2 regions of the Mycolicibacterium arcueilense genome follow, and region 1 is predicted to be linked to the other one. Evidence: riboswitches for the same ligand, from Rfam matches in the RefSeq annotation. Region 1 holds a riboswitch; the other holds the start of a gene.
The links. Region 1 has a riboswitch for cobalamin ahead of AC4LGL_RS03510 (ABC transporter substrate-binding protein). Riboswitches for the same ligand answer to the same signal wherever they lie in the genome.
Positions count from the first base shown of each region.

Region 2: it holds a riboswitch for cobalamin, as region 1 does, so the genes downstream of both, metE (5-methyltetrahydropteroyltriglutamate--homocysteine S-methyltransferase) here and AC4LGL_RS03510 (ABC transporter substrate-binding protein) in region 1, are expected to answer to the same signal.

Region 1 is NZ_JBZTYL010000006.1:88,303-96,830, forward strand. Features, by position in the region: gene AC4LGL_RS03475 (MBL fold metallo-hydrolase) at 1-78, opposite strand, end outside; gene AC4LGL_RS03480 (type B 50S ribosomal protein L31) at 101-349, opposite strand; gene mrf (ribosome hibernation factor-recruiting GTPase MRF) at 346-1,524, opposite strand; gene rpmB (50S ribosomal protein L28) at 1,597-1,833, shown strand; gene rpmG (50S ribosomal protein L33) at 1,833-1,997, shown strand; gene rpsN (30S ribosomal protein S14) at 1,997-2,302, shown strand; gene rpsR (30S ribosomal protein S18) at 2,302-2,565, shown strand; cobalamin riboswitch at 2,577-2,702, shown strand; gene AC4LGL_RS03510 (ABC transporter substrate-binding protein) at 2,743-3,714, shown strand; gene AC4LGL_RS03515 (FecCD family ABC transporter permease) at 3,714-4,730, shown strand; gene AC4LGL_RS03520 (ABC transporter ATP-binding protein) at 4,727-5,506, shown strand; gene AC4LGL_RS03525 ((2Fe-2S)-binding protein) at 5,503-6,210, shown strand; gene AC4LGL_RS03530 (TIGR03943 family putative permease subunit) at 6,164-6,889, opposite strand; gene AC4LGL_RS03535 (permease) at 6,886-7,836, opposite strand; gene AC4LGL_RS03540 (LamB/YcsF family protein) at 7,904-8,528, opposite strand, start outside.
Region 2 is NZ_JBZTYL010000026.1:240,950-249,477, forward strand. Features, by position in the region: gene AC4LGL_RS25365 (MspA family porin) at 1-393, opposite strand, end outside; gene AC4LGL_RS25370 (Rv2240c family protein) at 813-1,406, shown strand; gene AC4LGL_RS25375 (sensor domain-containing protein) at 1,522-2,193, shown strand; cobalamin riboswitch at 2,251-2,466, shown strand; gene metE (5-methyltetrahydropteroyltriglutamate--homocysteine S-methyltransferase) at 2,595-4,868, shown strand; gene AC4LGL_RS25385 (GntR family transcriptional regulator) at 4,883-5,536, opposite strand; gene AC4LGL_RS25390 (LLM class flavin-dependent oxidoreductase) at 5,605-6,963, shown strand; gene AC4LGL_RS25395 (CaiB/BaiF CoA transferase family protein) at 6,973-8,157, shown strand; gene AC4LGL_RS25400 (HpcH/HpaI aldolase/citrate lyase family protein) at 8,188-8,528, shown strand, end outside.

The sequences.
Region 1 (8,528 bases):
GGATTGCGGTGTGGCCGACGGCGCGTCGAAGAACCGCGCATAGGGGGCCAGGTCAGGTCTGCCGGGCTTGAGCCGCATGGCTTCACCCTAGAACCAGGACCTATCCGTAGCGACGGCGGAACTTCTCCACCTGCCCCGCCGAGTCGAGATGCCGTGCGGTGCCGGTCCAGAACGGATGCGAGTCGTTGGTGACATCGACGACGATCAGCGGGTAGGTCTGGGTCCCGTCCGGGCCAGCCCACTCGATCGTGCGGTCACTGGTGGCCGTCGACCGGGTCAGGAACTGGGTGCCAGTGGCGGCGTCCTGGAACACCACGGGGTGATAGTCGGGGTGGATGTCGGGTTTCACTGGGATTCACCTTCTGTGTGGACGGATGCTGCGGGTTCGTCGATTCCGGGCTGACAGGGTTCTTCGTGCCAGTCCCCGAACGGGTCGGGGTAGTCGGCCCACTCCTCGGGTCGCGCCAGCTCGTCGTCGGTGAGCAGCGCACCGTGCAGCGCCTCGATGACGTCGCCGGGCCGCGCGCCGCAGACCAGGACGGTCAGCGAGATGTGGCGGTCGTCGAACTGGTGGTGCCAGTCGATGGCGGCCATCGCCAGGCGTTCGGGGTCGGTGTAGGCCAGCTCGGTGGAATCCATTGCCGCCAGCCATTTTCCGGCGTTACTGAAATGCATTCCACCGCCTGCGGATTCGATCCACATGACGTCGGCCGGCCGATTGGCGAGCCAGGCCCGGCCGCGGGTGCGCACCACGCCCTCGAGGAGGAGGTCGACGGCGTCGTGTAGGCGCATCGGGTGAAACGGTCGGCGCGCGGCGAATTCGACGATGATGACCTCGTCGTCGGGTTCCAACGGTGGTTCACCGGCCAGGAGTGGATCGTGCGGTGTCGGGGTACGCCCGCGCCGGCTGTTCGGCTCCAGATGTGCCAGGCCGAGTTCCACCTGGTCGGGACCCACGGTGATGCGGGCGCGGGGCGCGAGCCGGCGGAGCACCGACAGGGTAGTGGCCTCGGGCTCGTTGAGCACGAGCATGTCGGCGAACTCGGCCTGGCCGACGACCACCTGGGCGACCGTGCGTCCGTCGGGCAGTTCCTCGTCGCCGACGGACTGTTGCAGCCACACCGTGGCGTCCAGGCACGCGACCACCGCGTCGATGGTGACGTCGCGAGAGGCGGGTCCGTCGATATAGCCGGGTCCGACGTGGACCCGGATGGTGTTGATGGCCCAGCACACGGGCTCGGCCTCCAGCCAGGGCATCAACTGCACGACGATGCGTTCCACGTCGCCACGCCGGTGCAGGCGCCGCAACAGGATCAGCAGGTCGTCGCGAACTGTGCAGGACACGCAACCGTGGGCGAGCTCGAGGGCGAGTTCGGATGTCCCGCTGCCGTCGGACACCGTCCGCAGCACCACGTGTCCGTCAAAGGTGTGGCGCACGAGCACGGTTCCCGGCCTGCGGCCCAGTTCTTCTGCTACGCCGTCGCTGTCACCTTGACCGGCGATCAGCACCACTGGGGTTCGCACCGCACCTCCCGACACAGTTGTTGTTGAAAACGATTATCATTATCGTGAGGCTACCCCATCCGAAGGAGACCGATGTCTGCCCACTGCCAAGTCACCGGGCGCTCGCCCGGGTTCGGCAACACGGTGTCGCACTCGCACAAGCGCAGTCGCCGCCGCTGGAACCCCAATATCCAGACCAAGACCTACTACCTGCCGACCGAAGGGCGCCGGATCCGACTTCGGGTCAGCGCCAAGGGAATCAAGGTGATCGACCGCGACGGCATCGAGGCCGTGGTGGCCCGGCTGCGTAGCGCGGGGGAGAAGATCTGATGGCCAGCACCGACATCCGGCCGATCGTGAAGCTGAAGTCGACCGCGGGGACCGGGTACACGTACGTCACCCGCAAGAACCGCCGCAACGACCCGGACCGGATTGTGCTGCGCAAGTACGACCCGGTTATCCGCCGCCACGTCGAATTCCGTGAGGAGCGCTGATGGCCAAGCGATCCAAGATCGTCAAGAACGAGCAGCGCCGGAAACTCGTGGAGCACTATGCCGAACGGCGGGCCGAGCTCAAGGAGGCCATCCGCAGTCCGGAGAGCACGCGTGAGCAGAAGGCCGCGGCGGTCTCGGCCCTGCAACGTTTGCCGCGTGACTCAAGCCCGGTCCGGCTCCGCAACCGGGACGCGGTCGACGGGCGACCACGTGGTCATCTGCGCAAGTTCGGCCTGTCACGGGTCCGGGTGCGCGAACTGGCGCACCGCGGTGAACTGCCCGGCGTACGGAAGTCGAGTTGGTGATGGCGGCTAATTCTCGGAAGAGCACCAAGAAGCGACCGCCGGCCACCGATCTCAAGAAGCCGAGGCGCAATCAGCTGAAGGCCCTCGGGGTGACCGAGGTCGACTACAAGGACGTCCACCTGCTGCGCACGTTCATCAGCGAGCGGGGCAAGATCCGGTCCCGGCGCATCACCGGCCTCACTCCGCAGCAACAGCGCCAGGTCGCCACGGCGATCAAGAACGCCAGGGAGATGGCGCTGCTGCCGGTGGTCGGCCCGGCCTGACCTACCATCGACGGCGATAGGGCGACTGCGGATCGTGGAAGCCGGTGTGAATCCGGCGCGGTCCCGCCACTGTGATCGATCGACCAGTTTCCGCTGGTCGTCGAGAGCCAGATACGCACCGCAGTCGCCACCTCGCACGCACTGGGGCGGATCTCCCCGGAGAGGATGGGTACGCCCATGGCTGCTCGTTGGCTGACCGCCGGACTGGTATCGCTGCTACTGGTATCGGGGTGCGCCTCGACCGCGGCGCCCGACACCGCAGGCGGCGCCCCACCGGGATTCCCGGTCACCGTGGACAATTGCGGCGTCAGCTCGACCTATGAGCGTCCGCCTACTCGCGCTGTCGCGCTCAACCAGCATGCGATCGAGGTGCTGTTGGCGCTGGGCCTGGAGAATTCGATGGTCGGCACGTCCTATCTCGACGATCGGATCCTGCCGGAGTACCAGGCCGCCTACGACGGCGTTCCGGTACTCGCCAAGGAATATCCGTCCTACGAGTCGCTGCTGGCCACCGAACCCGATTTCGTCTACGGCGGCTGGGACAGCGCGTTCGACGAGAAGGAGGGCCGCGGCAGGCAACGGCTGAACGATGCCGGGGTCCACACCTACCTCAACATCGAGGACTGCCGGGACGAGGCCGTCACCATGTCCACAGTCGATGACGAAATACGGGGCATCGGAACAATCTTCGGCGTCACCGACCGAGCCGAGCAGCAGATCGAGAAGCTCCACGGCGAGCTGGCGCAGTCCGAGGCCAAACTACGCGGGGCCCAGCCGATACGCGTCGCCGTTTACGACAGTGGCGAGGCGACGGTGTTCACCTCGGGCGGCAAAGGCATCGGCAACCTGATGATCGAAGAGGCCGGCGGAGTCAACGTGTTCGCCGATGTCCCCAAGGTCTGGGGTGACGTGTCGTTCGAGCAGTTCGCCGAGCGCGCGCCCGAGGTCATCGTGATCTACGACTACGGGGATCAGCCGGTCGAGGACAAGAAGCGATTCCTCACCGAACATCCTCTGCTGCAGCATGTTCCCGCGGTCTCCCAGCAGCGGTTCGCCGTGCTTCCGCTGTCGTCGGTGGTCGTCGGTGTACGGGTTGGCCGGGCGGTGGAGTCGCTGGCGCGACAGCTGCACCCGGACCGGTTTGCGTGATGCCCTACCGGCTGGTCCTCGTGGCGCTGGCGGGGCTGCTGCTGACGACGATGACCGCCGGAGTGGCGATCGGTTCGGTCTCCATCCCGCCGGGGCAGGTGTGGGCCATCGTGTTGCACTCCGTGCATCCGGGCCTCGTCGAGCAGAGTTGGCCTGCGGTGCGGGAGTCCATCGTGCTCGACGCCCGGCTGCCCCGGGTCGTGTTGGGGGCGGTTGTGGGCGCCGGTCTGGCGGCGTGCGGCATGGCGTTACAGGCCGTGGTGCGCAACCCACTTGCCGATCCCATGCTGCTGGGTGTCTCCTCGGGAGCCTCGGTCGGTGCCGTCGCCGTGCTGGTGTTCGGTGCCGGCGCGTTGCAGGCACTGACCTTGCCGCTGGCGGCCTTCCTCGGGGCCTTCCTCGCGCTCGTCGCGGTCTACTTTCTGGCTCGCACGGGCGGGCGGATGACGACCGTGCGGCTGGTTCTGGCCGGTGTGGCGGTGGCCGAAGTACTGTCCGCGCTGGCGAGCCTGATGATCGTGACCTCTGACGATCCGCACAAGACACAGTCGGCGGTGCGATGGATGCTCGGCGGCCTGGGTGGCACCACCTGGCGCATGGTCTGGGTGCCCGCGCTGGCGGTGATCCTCGGCGTATTGGTGCTCCTGGCCTTCACCCGATCGCTGAACCTGCTCTACACCGGTGAGGAGGCGGCCGCCTCGCTCGGGCTCGATGTCCACCGGTTCCGGGCGGGGATGTTCGTCGTCGTGGCGCTGATGGTCGGCGCCATGGTCGCGGTCAGCGGCACGATCGGATTCGTCGGGCTGATCATGCCCCATGTGGTGCGGCTGCTGGTCGGGGCCGACCACCGCAAGGCGTTGCCGGCTGCGGCATTGCTGGGGGCGGCATTCCTGGTGGCGTGCGACATCGTGGCCAGGACCGTGGCCACCCCGGAGGAACTGCCCGTCGGGATTCTGACCGCACTGGTCGGCGGGCCGTTCTTCCTGTGGCTGATGCGACGAAAGGCCGGGGTGTGACGGTAGAAGTGGTGTTCGACGCGGTGTCGGTGTCGATGCGCGGCAAGCCGGTGGTCACCGATGTCTCGCTGGTGGTCGCCCCGGGTGAGGTGCTGGCCGTGGTCGGGCCGAACGGAGCGGGCAAGACGACGTTGCTGCGCACGCTGTACCGGGCTCTGCGGCCGAGTACCGGACGGGTGCTGGTCGACGGCGCCGACGTGTGGAAGATTCCGGGCAAGCAGGCCGCACGCCGGGTGGCGGCGGTATTGCAGGAAGCCACAGGCGATTTCGAACTCACGGTGTACGACATGGTCGCGATGGGCCGCACACCGTACAAGCGGTCTTTCGCGGCTGACAGCAGTGAGGACCGCGAGATCATCGGCGGGGCGTTGGCGGCACTGGACATCGCGGATCTGAGCGGCGCCGATTATGGCCGGCTGTCCGGCGGGCAGAAGCAACGGGTGCTCATCGCTCGCGCGCTGGCCCAGCGCACCGACGTCATCGTGCTCGACGAACCCACGAACCACCTCGATCTGCGTCACCAGCACGAGGCCCTGCGCCTGCTGCGGGACACGGGAGCGACGGTGATCGCCGCACTGCACGACCTGAATCTCGCTGCCGCGTATTGCGATCGGATCTGTGTGCTCGACGGCGGGGAGGTGGTGACGATCGGGACCCCGGTGGAGGTCCTCACCGTGGATTTGCTTGCCGACGTGTACGGGGTCGCGGCCCGGATCACCGTCGACGCAGGCAGGCCTCAGGTCGGCGTTGTGCCCATGGTGGTGGCGACATCGTGAACATCGGTACCCAACTCGGCGAAATCGCCTCGCTCGGAGGGTTCTTCGCGATCACCGTCGGTGGCGACCCGGCCGGCTGGGTTCCGGTGCAACGCTGCTACGACGACGGCTGCGTCAACCTCGTCGCGAAAACCTCAGCCGGATACCGCACGACCGATCTGCGTATCGGTGCCTCCCTGGTTCAGTTCAGCCACGCATCGCGGTTGTGGTCACCGCTGCTGGCCGGTGCGCTGAAGTACGGTGTGCTGCCCGAGCTGACCGACCTGCAGCGTCATGCCACCAGTACCCAGCTCCGGCTTCCGCTGGCTGTGGGCACACCCGTCGACGGCGCACTGGCAGGGCAGCTGTACCGGCTCGTGATCACCGAGCACCTTGAGCCGCTGGCTGCCGGGCTGAAGGTCAAGATGGCGCCGGGGCTGCTCTACGGCAATGCCGCCGCAGCTCTGGTGGCGGCCGCTCATGAGCTGGCCAGCGCCCGACCGGAATTACGTGACGACGTTCGGCACGTCACCGAATCATTGTTGATCACGGGCGAATTGGCCGGGACGGGTGACCTGACCGAGCTGACATTCCGCCGCCGCAGCTGCTGCCTCTACTACCGGGTGCCCGGCGGGTCCAACTGCGGGGACTGTGCACTGACGAGACCGCGGGTGGGCGTCAGTAGGCGTAAGGATGCTGGGGCGGATCGATGCGGGACGCGGTGAGCACGGTCATGGTCGGAATCGAGCTGCGGCTCGAATCACCTTGTCCCGCAGCGATCATCCCCTCCAGCTCGAACCAGGTGTTCTCCGGATAGCCCGTGACCTGGGCGGCTGCCGGCCCGGAGAGTCGAATGCTGGCGAGCTGAGCGTCGGCAGCGCAGCAGATGATCACCACCCTGGCCAGGTCGGTGCGATCGCCGACGCGCATGCTGAACCCGCTGACCGTGATCCGGCGGTCGTCGAGGGTGCCCGCGGAGTCCTGCGCGACGCGGATCAACACGTCGGGCAGAGACACCTCCGGTGCGACGCCATCGGGCAGCGGTGGAAAGGGACGCCGCAACACATCTGTGGACACCTCGGTCACTGTCGCCGCGTCCGGGCGTATCGCCGGCGGCACGACGAAGGCCAGCAGCGCGATCGGGATCAGCAGCAGCCAGGCGACGCCGCGGGAGTGCGGATGGTCGTGGGGTTCGTCGTTGTCGTGCCCCTCGCCGTCCCGGCCACCGTGCCGGATGTCGCGGACGATCGAAGACAGGGCCAACGCGATCAGCAGAACCGCGGTGGCAGCCAGGTACGGCAGCAGCGCCGGCTTGACGTAGCGGGTGAAGGTGCCGGTGACCGCGATGATCGCGGTGCTGACCCCGATCAGCAGCAGCAGTGCGTTCTCGGTCTCGCGGCTCACTGCGGCCCCAGGATCAGCAGACCGGTGGCGGTCGCGACCAGCGTCGCCACTACCAACGTCGCGGGCGCGAAACGAATCGCGAATGCCCGGCCGAACATTCCGGCCTGCATCGCGAACAGCTTGATATCGACGGCGGGCCCGACCACCAGGAACACCAGCCGCGGTAGCAGCGGCAGCATGGTCAGGCTGGCGGCGACGAAGGCATCGGCCTCCGAACACAACGCCAGCACGACCGCGAGCAGTGCCATGGTGATCACGCCGAGCGCCACCTGTCCGGCCAGATGCTCGTAGACCCACGCCGGAACCAGCACGTGCAGGGCGGCCGCGGCGGCCGCGCCGACGACAAGGTAGGAGGCTGCCGAAAGGAAGTCGTGCCTGGCCGCCTCGGTGAAGACGGTCCACCGCGAGCCCTCGCCGTGGTGCGGCTTGGGGAGGTGGCGGGTGATCCAGTTCGGCCTGCCGAACCGGGCCCAGAGTGCGCCCATGACGAGCGCGGTCAGCAGTGATGCTGCACACCTCGCGACCACCATCTGCGGATGTCCGGGGAAGGCGACGGCGGTCGCCACCAACACCACCGGGTTGATTGCCGGTGCCGCGAGCATGAACGTCAGTGCGGCCGCGCCGACCGCGCCACCGTCTCCGAAAAGGCGGCGCGCCACCGGTACTGAACCGCATTCGCAGCCGGGCAGCGCCGCACCGCTGACGCCCGCGGCCAGGATTGCCGTGCCGGTGCGTCGCGGCAGCCACCGGGCCAGCCGGTCGGGTGTCGCGAAGACTGCTATCAGCCCGCTGATCACCACCCCGAGCGCCAGAAACAGCAACGCCTGAACGAACACGCCGCAGAACACCGTGGCCGCCGTCGCCACGTGGGGGGTGCCTTCGACGAACCTCTGCAGGGTGTTTCCGGCCAGTGCCAACGCGATGATCCCGAAGACGAGGATCTGCATGGAACTCGGCCGCCACCGCGTCACCGCCGGGTTCGCCACCACGCGGCCATCATGCCAGGCAAATCTGTCAGCTGAACGCGGCCAAATTGACGCCTTCGGTGCTCAAACGTTCGCGCACCGCGGTGGCGATCGCCACCGCACCCGGTGAATCGCCGTGCACGCAAACAGATTCCACGGTGATCGGGATGGTGGTTCCGTCCACCGCGCTGACCTGGCCGGCGGCGACCATGCCCGCCACCCGCTCGGCGATCTCCAAGGGATCGTGCAGTACCGACCCAGGTTCGCGTCGTGACACCAGCGTGCCGTTGGGTTGGTAGGCGCGGTCGGCGAAGGCCTCGGCCACGGTGCGCAGACCGCGCTTTCGCGCCTCCTCGAAGAACACCGAACCCGACAGGCCCAGCACCGGTAGGCCGGCGTCGACGCCGTGTACCGCGGCTGCCACCGCGGCGGCCTGTTCGCGGTGGCTGACGATCGTGTTGTACAGCGCGCCATGGGGTTTCACGTAGGTGACGGTGGCGCCTACGGCGTGGGCGATGGCCTGTAGTGCACCGATCTGATAGATCACGTCGGCCGTCAGGTCCTCGGGGGTGACGTCGATGAAGCGTCGACCGAATCCGGCCAGGTCGCGGTAACTCACCTGGGCTCCGATCCGGACACCCCGTGCCGCAGCCTCACGACAGGTGCGCAGCAGC
Region 2 (8,528 bases), on a different contig from region 1:
GTTGATCTCCGTTTCGTCGCTGATGATGCCGCAACCGATCTGGGCCCCGGCCTCAAGTGTGCCGCCGGTCAGCTTGGTCTTGCCGCCGCCCGACACCTTCCCGTTGAAGGTGCCGCCGACGAGGTACTCGCGTGACGAGATCGCGGTGGTCAGCGGGGCGACCGGGAGCAGGGTCTCGTTGGAGCCGGCCACCGTGACATGCCAGCCGTCGGGGGTGTCCAGGACGCCGGGAGGCGACGACGGCACCGCGCCGGTGTCCGGTGGGGGCCCTGCGGGCGCGGCGACGGGGGCTGCCGGGTCCGGCGGGGGCGGGGGATCTGCATATGCAAGGGGCGCAATCGCTACAGGGGCCAACATGCAGACTGCAGCCAGGGGGGCAAAACGACTCAACATGCGTGAACTTGCGCCTCTCGTGGTTCTGGGCCCTGCGTTATGCGACGCGCCGTGGTCGTCAAAAATCAAAGGGCCCAAGGAATCTGTCGCGACGAATCATGAACCGGTCGCGTTTCGGTTTGGTGAACAACGTCCCAACAGTTCCCACCTCATTTCCGTCGGGCTGGAATCGCCCAACCTGTGAGGTTGCTGGGAAATGTCGTGTGCTGCAGCGCATTACATATATGAGGCATCGGAGGCGACGGTCGGCACAGAATGGACGACCGTTAGGGGGAGCGGGTTGGCCGGGTGTTCACCTTTTGGACATATGGACCCTCGACCGTGTGGTGCATCCGGGGGGACGGCAGATGCGTCGATGAGGCGCGGACGTCAACTGTGGCGCCCGGCGCCGAACTGCTATCCGACTGACGGAGGAATCGTTGAGGTCGTCTCAGGTGTACGAGCGAGGCATCGCATCGCTGCTCATTGCCTTCAGCATTGGGTTCGGTGCCGTGCCCACAGCGTTCGCGGAACCCGGCGATGAAGCCGGCGCACCGGGGCCGGCGGCGCCCGGTGTGCCCGAGCTGCCGCCGGTGGCGGCGGGTGCACCGGTTGCAGGTCCGGTGCCGGTGCCGGTTGCGAGCACGGATGACCCTGGCGTGCCTGCGGTTACGGCTTGCTCGACGTTCGCCACCGCGCTCGACTCGGCATCGACCTACTACGGCGATTTCGCCGATTCGATCGAAGGTGTGGAACGCCCCGACTACGGGGATCCGACCATCAGCACGACGAACACCAGCGGCCGGACGGCGCTGCGTGAAGCTGCCGCGTCGGCGATGAACGCCGCAGGCACGCCGGGGCTGTCGCCCGACATCGCCAACCCGATGCGCTCATGGTCTTTCGGTGCCACCAAGCTGCTGCTGAAGATGGGGCTGCGGACCGGCGGTCAATCGCTCAACGACACGGCCACCCAGCTCAACAACGATGCCAACAACGCGCAGATGGCCTGTGCCGCCGCGGGTACCCACGCCTGACGAAACGCCAATCACGTTGGAATGATTGGGTAATCGCGGCCTGGCCGGCACCTGCCACCTTCGAACATTCACCCACCCGACGCGCGGTGCACCGTGCCTGCAGTAAAGGATTACCGTGATCCGGCTCGTGATCTCGTTGGTTGCACTCGTGCTGATGGCCACCAGTTGTTCCGGCAACGGCGACACGGTCCAGGGGCCGAAGGACGTGCCCAAGTCGGCACTCGAGGGGCTGCTGCTCAGCACCGAAGAGGTCAACAGCCTGATGGGAACCGAGGGGATGACGGCGCACCCACCCGTGACCGATATGAGCGACCATCGCAACCTGCTCCCCAATCTGAATTGCCTCGGTGCCTGGCAGGTGAACGAGTCCGCCATCTACGGGGATCACTGGGCCGCCATGCGCCAGGTGCTGCTCCGGTCGCCGGACAATGACAACTGGGACAACCTGCTGGTGCAGTCGGTGGTGATCTTTCCGTCTGCGCAGGACGCCGACGACTTCCTTGCTCAGTCGGCGGAACGGTGGTCCAAGTGCACCGACCACAAGGTGAACATCACGCTGAACGGTGAACCGCTGCCCAATTGGAAGAGCGGGGCGCTCACACAGACCGAAGACGAACTCACCCTGCCATTCACCCGCGTCGACGGTGACCAGACCCGCGACTGCCAGCGCGCGCTGGCCGCCGCCGCCAACCTCGTCATGGACATCCAGGCGTGCAAGCCGGCCGGATCCTCGGTCACCCAGGCCGCCGATGTGGTGGACAAGATCAAGGCCGCGATGCCTCGATGAGCGGTGCTGACCACGGGGTAGTCTGAGCCACGCAGTTGGTTTGTCGGCACTGGGGCGTTTACGGTGCCGACATCGAGCGTCGCAGGCTGATTGAGATGCGACGCGAGAGGGAACCCGGTGAGAATCCGGGACTGTCCCGCAGCGGTATGCAGGAACGACCGCCGTCATCAGCACTGGCACGCAGGATTGCGCGGCTGGGAAGCGACGGCCAGTAGGTGCACGGTTTCGTGCGTGCCTGTGAGTCCGAAGACCTGCCAGCCGTACCGGGCGCGCCGCGTCCGGTGGTTCATCGCCTCGCGGAATGGGCAGTGGCCGAAAGTGGCTCACTCGTGGCGGGTGGTCGCGTTCGGTCGGTGTCTCCTGGCGGTGGCCATCCTCTTCGTACGTTGAAGGACCTCGTCATGAGCACAACCGCAATACCTTTTTCCGCCACCATTCTGGGGTCACCCCGAATCGGGCCCAATCGTGAACTCAAGCGTGCCGTCGAGAAGTACTGGGCCGGGCGAATCGATCGCGCCGAACTGGAGTCCGTAGCCGCCACGTTGCGGCGCGACACCTGGAAGGCACTGGCGGCGGCCGGGTTGGATTCGATCCCGGTCAACGACTTCTCTTACTACGACCAGGTGCTCGACACCGCAGTCCTGGTCGGTGCCCTGCCGGCCCGTGTCCACGGCATTGCCGATGATCTCGACCGCTACTTTGCTGCTGCGCGCGGGAACGACGACATCGCGCCACTGGAAATGACCAAGTGGTTCGACACCAACTACCACTACATCGTGCCCGAGATCGGACCGGACACCACCTTCGCGCTCAATCCGGCGAAGGTGCTCGGTGAACTGGAAGAAGCTGCAGCCCAGGGTGTTCCGGCTCGACCGGTGCTTGTCGGCCCGATCACGTTCCTCGCCCTGTCCAAGGCGGTCGAGGGTGCCGACGCTCCCATCTCCAGGCTGGATGAGCTCGTCGGCGTGTACGCCGAGTTGCTCGCAGTGCTCGCCGGCAAGGGAGTCACGTGGGTACAGATCGACGAACCCGTCCTGGTGACCGACATCCTCGACAATGCTGCCGAGCTGGCTGAGCGCACCTACACCCGGCTGGCTGAGTTGGCGAAGCGGCCGGCGATCTTCGTCGCCACCTACTTCGGTGAACTCACCGATGCGTTGCCCGCTCTGGCGCGGACGCCGGTCGAAGGGATTGGCATCGATCTGGTGGCCGGATCTGCCAAGGCGCTTTCAGCGGTCCCCGAGCTTGCGGACAAGCTGCTGGTGGCGGGCGTGGTCGACGGGCGCAACATCTGGCGTACGAATCTTGAAAACGCGCTGCACACCCTGACGGCACTGCGCGGAAATGCCAAGGCAGTTGCAGTTTCGACGTCATGCTCGACTCTGCATGTGCCCTACACCCTCGATCCGGAAGACGGTCTCGATGACGCGCTGCGCAGCTGGCTGGCATTCGGCGCTGAGAAGGTCTTCGAGGTGGCGACTCTGGCGGTAGCGCTGCGCGACGGCGAAGAGAAGGTCGCCGCCGAGATCGAGTCATCCAACGCTGCGGCCGCGTCGCGGGCCGGCGATCCCCGGCTGCACAATGACAGCGTCCGGGCTCGGCTGCAGTCCGTCCTGGCGGGTGGCATCAGCCGCGGCGCCGCCACCGAACGTCGCCGGGCGCAGGATGAGCGGCTCAGTCTGCCGTCTCTGCCGACCACCACAATCGGCTCGTTCCCGCAGACCGTCGACATTCGCAAGGCACGGGCGGCGCTGGTGGCCGGCGAGATCGACGAGGCCGAGTACCGCTACCGGATGGAGGCCGAGGTCGAATCGGTGATCCGGCTGCAGGAGCAGCTCGGGTTGGACGTGCTCGTGCACGGTGAACCCGAACGCAACGACATGGTGCAGTATTTCGCCGAGCAGCTCGACGGCTTCTTCGCCACCAAGAACGGGTGGGTCCAGTCGTATGGCAGCCGTTGCGTACGTCCGCCGGTGTTGTTCGGTGACGTCACTCGTCAGCAGCCGATGACGGTTGACTGGGCTACCTACGCGCAGTCGCTCACCGACAAGCCGGTCAAAGGAATGCTCACCGGGCCGGTGACTATCTTGGCTTGGTCTTTCGTCCGCGATGACCAGCCGTTGGCCGACACCGCTTTTCAGGTCGCCCTGGCAATCCGGGACGAGACGGTGGACCTGCAGTCGGCAGGTATCGCGATCATCCAGGTCGACGAGCCCGCCCTACGCGAACTGCTGCCGCTGCGCACCAAGGACAAGGAGGCCTATCTGAGTTGGGCGGTCGATGCGTTCCGGCTGTCCACCTCCGGGGTTGCGGACTCCACGCAGATCCACACGCACCTGTGCTATTCGGAGTTCGGTGAGGTGATCGGGGCGATCGCCGACCTGGATGCCGACGTTACGTCGATCGAGGCGGCCCGATCGCATATGGAGGTGCTCGATGACCTCAACGGCATCGGCTTCTCCAACAGCGTCGGCCCGGGTGTGTACGACATCCACTCGCCCCGGGTGCCCGGGGTCGACGAGATCGCCACATCATTGCGGGAGGCGCTCAAAGCCGTTCCGGCCGAGCGGCTCTGGGTCAATCCCGACTGCGGCTTGAAGACCCGGACCACTGATGAGGTGACCGAGTCGCTCAAGCATCTGGTCACCGCTACCGCGAAGGTGCGCGCGGGGTAGCCCCGGTGTCCGGGTCAGCTCGTGGCGGTCTGAGCGTTGAGCCAGGCCGCCAACGAGCGCCCGGCCTCCAGGACGTGGCGTTCGGCAATGGTGCGGGCAGCCTCGGCGTCCTTGGCCTCCAGGGCGTCCAGCAGCTGCTCATGTTCGTCGAGCGAGTGCTTCTCATGCTCGGGAAACACAGTCAGGAAATTGGACGGCACCACCCGTGCGGCCTGCCGGATCTGGGCCAGCAAGCGAGGGGAGTGGGCGGCGCGGTGAATCTCCTGGTGGAACAGCCAGTTTGCCTCGCCGATGCTGTCCTCGCCCGACCGCCGGGCCACGTCGGCGGCCAACTCGCGTAGCCGAGCCAGTTCGTCGGGTGTGACCCGGTGGGCGGCCCAGGCAGCGGCCTGCCCGGTGAGGACACCGAGGATGGTGAAGCTGTCGGTCACGTCTTCGGAGTTGACGCCGATGACGGTGATCCCGCTGCGGGGCGCGACACGCACCAGGCCTTCGAAGGACAGTTCCAGCAGCGCCTCCCGGACCGGGGTGCGACTGGTCGCGAACTCTTCGGTGATGGCGTCGAGGTCGATGCGTGACCCGGGCGCGAGCACGCCGGTGATGATCCGGTCGCGCAACTCGCGAGCCGCGCGCTCGCGCACGGTGCCCGAGATATCAAGCGGGGTCATCCGTGCAGCGTACCGACCGACCGAACATCATCCTTGATATCTGATATATCAGATGTTAGATTCCAGTAATGCGTACCGATCAGATGTCGCTCGTGGCGTTCATGCAGGCAGGAAGCACTTCGGTGTACGCCGGTTCGTGGCGTCACCCCGCAACCGAACACGGCTATCTCGACGCTTCGTACTACGCGAAGCTCGGTCGCCAGTTGGAAGAGGGTTGTTTCGACCTGATGTTCTTCGACGACCGGCTGGCGATGCCCGGCATCTACGGGGGTTCCGTCGCCGAGGCGGTCCGCTACGGGGCGCGGCCGGTCAAGCTCGATTTGAGCGTCATCCTCGGAGTACTCGCGCAGACCACCTCGCATATCGGACTGGGCGCGACCTACTCGACCACGTACTACGCCCCATTCCACGTCGCTCGGACCTTCGCAACGCTCGACCACCTGTCTCGAGGACGTGCAGCCTGGAACGTGGTCACCTCCGTCAACGACAGCGAGGCGCAAAATTTCGGGATCGACACCCATCTCGGTCACGACGAACGCTACGACCGTGCCGACGAGTTTCTCGACGTTGTCGCCGGACTCTGGGACACCTGGGAGGACGGTGCGATCCAGCACGATCGGGTCTCCGGGCTCTATGCCGACCCCGGCAAAGTGCATGAACTCGGGCACGTCGGTCGCTACTTCTCCACCCGCGGGCCGCTGACGGTTCCGCGCACACCGCAGGGCCGTCCGGTGATCCTGCAGGCGGGGTCCTCAGGCCGCGGTCGCGAGTTCGCCTCGCGCTGGGCAGATCTCATCTTCACCGGTGATCCCGGAATTGACGTGGCCCGCTCGCATTACAGCGATCAGAAAGCACGGATCGCCGAGGCGGGCCGCGACCCGGCCTCGGTGCGGATCTGTCCGATGGCCTACGCGGTGGTGGGAGAGACGGAGTCCCATGCCAAGGAACGTGAGGACATGTTCCTCAACGACCTGGTGGACCCCATGGCCTCGCTGACCCTGCTGTCGGAGCTCATGAACTATGACTTCGCCCAGCATGACCTCGATGATCCGGTGACCGATGAGCTGATCGCCTCGGTCTCGGGCATCCGGGGGCTGGTACAGAATCTGCGGGCCCATATCGGTGGGGACAGGGTGACGGTGCGTGACCTGGCCGGGCACCGCGCGACTCTGCTGCAAGGTCCGCGCTTCGTCGGCACCGGCAAGCAGGTGGCAGACCAGATGGAGGAGTGGTTCACCAGCGGTGCGTGCGACGGATTCGTCATGGCCGCAACGCATTCACCGGGATCCTACGAGGACTTCGTGCGGATGGTGGTGCCCGAGCTGCAGCATCGGGGATTGTTCCGTACCGAATACACCGGATCCACTCTGCGTGACCACCTGGGTCTGGATCGGCCTGCCGGCGCACTCACCAGTTCGGCGTCGTAGATGGGGGCCATGCTCAGCGGAATCCGGGTGCTCGACCTGGCGACACTGGCCGCAGCCCCGCTCGCCGCGACGTATCTGGGCGAGTTCGGCGCCGAGGTCATCAAGGTCGAACAGCCCGGCCAGGGCGATCCCATCCGCACCTGGGGTAGTCAGCGCGACGGTGTCGGGTTGATGTGGAAGTCAGTGTCCCGCAACAAGAAATCGGTGACCGCTAATCTGCGCGTGACCGAAGGTCAGGATCTGGTGCGGCGCCTGGTCGAGAAGTCGGATGTCGTCATCGTCAACACCCGGCCGCAAACCCTCGCCAAATGGGGCCTGGATTACCAGTCGTTGCGGTTGATCAACGACCGCATCGTGATGCTGCACATCACCGGGTATGGGCTGTCCGGACCCAAGAGTGCGCGCCCCGGGTTCGGCACGCTGGGCGAGGCGATGAGCGGATTCGCCCATGTGACAGGCGAAGCCGAAGGTCCACCGACTCTGCCTCCTTTCATGCTCGCCGATGGGGTGGCGTCGCTGAACGCCGCCTATGCCGTGATGATGGCGCTCTATCACCGCGACGTGCACGGCGCCGGTGGTCAATTGATCGACATCAATCTCGTCGACCCTCTGGCTCGACTGCTGGAGCAGAACCTGTTGAGCTATGACCAGCTCGGTATCGTTCCACACCGGGCCGGCAATCGCTGGGACATATCGGCGCCCCGCAACACCTATCGCACGTCCGATGGGCGTTGGCTGGCCATGTCCGGAAGCTCGCCGAGCCTGGCGTTGAGAGTCTTCCGCGCCATCGGGCGCGACGACCTGGTGTCCGATGCCGATTTCTCCGATCCGCAGCGCCGGCTGGCGCGCGCTGCGGAAGTTGACGCTGTTGTGGCGGAATGGGTTGCTGCGCAAACCTTGTCGGAGGCGATGGCGGTGTTCGACGCAGCCGAAGTGGCCGCGGCGCCAGTGTACGAGATTGCCGACCTGGTGGCTGACGAGCAACTGCAGCATCGACAGGTGTTCGTATCAGTCGCCGACGACGAACTCGGCGCCATGACGGTGCAGGCTCCCGTCCCGAGGTTCTCGGGGAACGCCGGGAGGGTGGACTCGCTGGGCCCCCGCCTCGGTGAACACAACGCCGAGGTCTACCACGAGCTGTTGGGCCTGGCAGCTGAAGAAGTCGATCGCTTGCACACCGCTGGTGTGCTCTAACAGTCAGTTATGCAAAGGAATTCACATCTCATGGCCAATCTGGTTCGTCGTTCTGAGCTCGCCTTGCCTGCCTGCAACGACCACATGTTCGTCAAGGGCGTCACCTGTGGTGCCGACTTGGTGTTCCTCGATCTGGAGGACGCGACTCCGGTAGGGCTCAAGGTGGAGTCGCGGGCCAAGGCCATCCGGGCACTGACCGAGCTCGACTGGGGCCGGACCGCACGCGCGATCCGGATCAACGGCCTCGACACCCCGTGGTGCCACGACGACATCATCGAGGTCGTCACTCATGCCGGTGCCCAACTCGACACCATCGTGATTCCCAAGGCCCGCACCGCCAAGGACGTGTGGTGGGTCGACCTGCTGCTCAC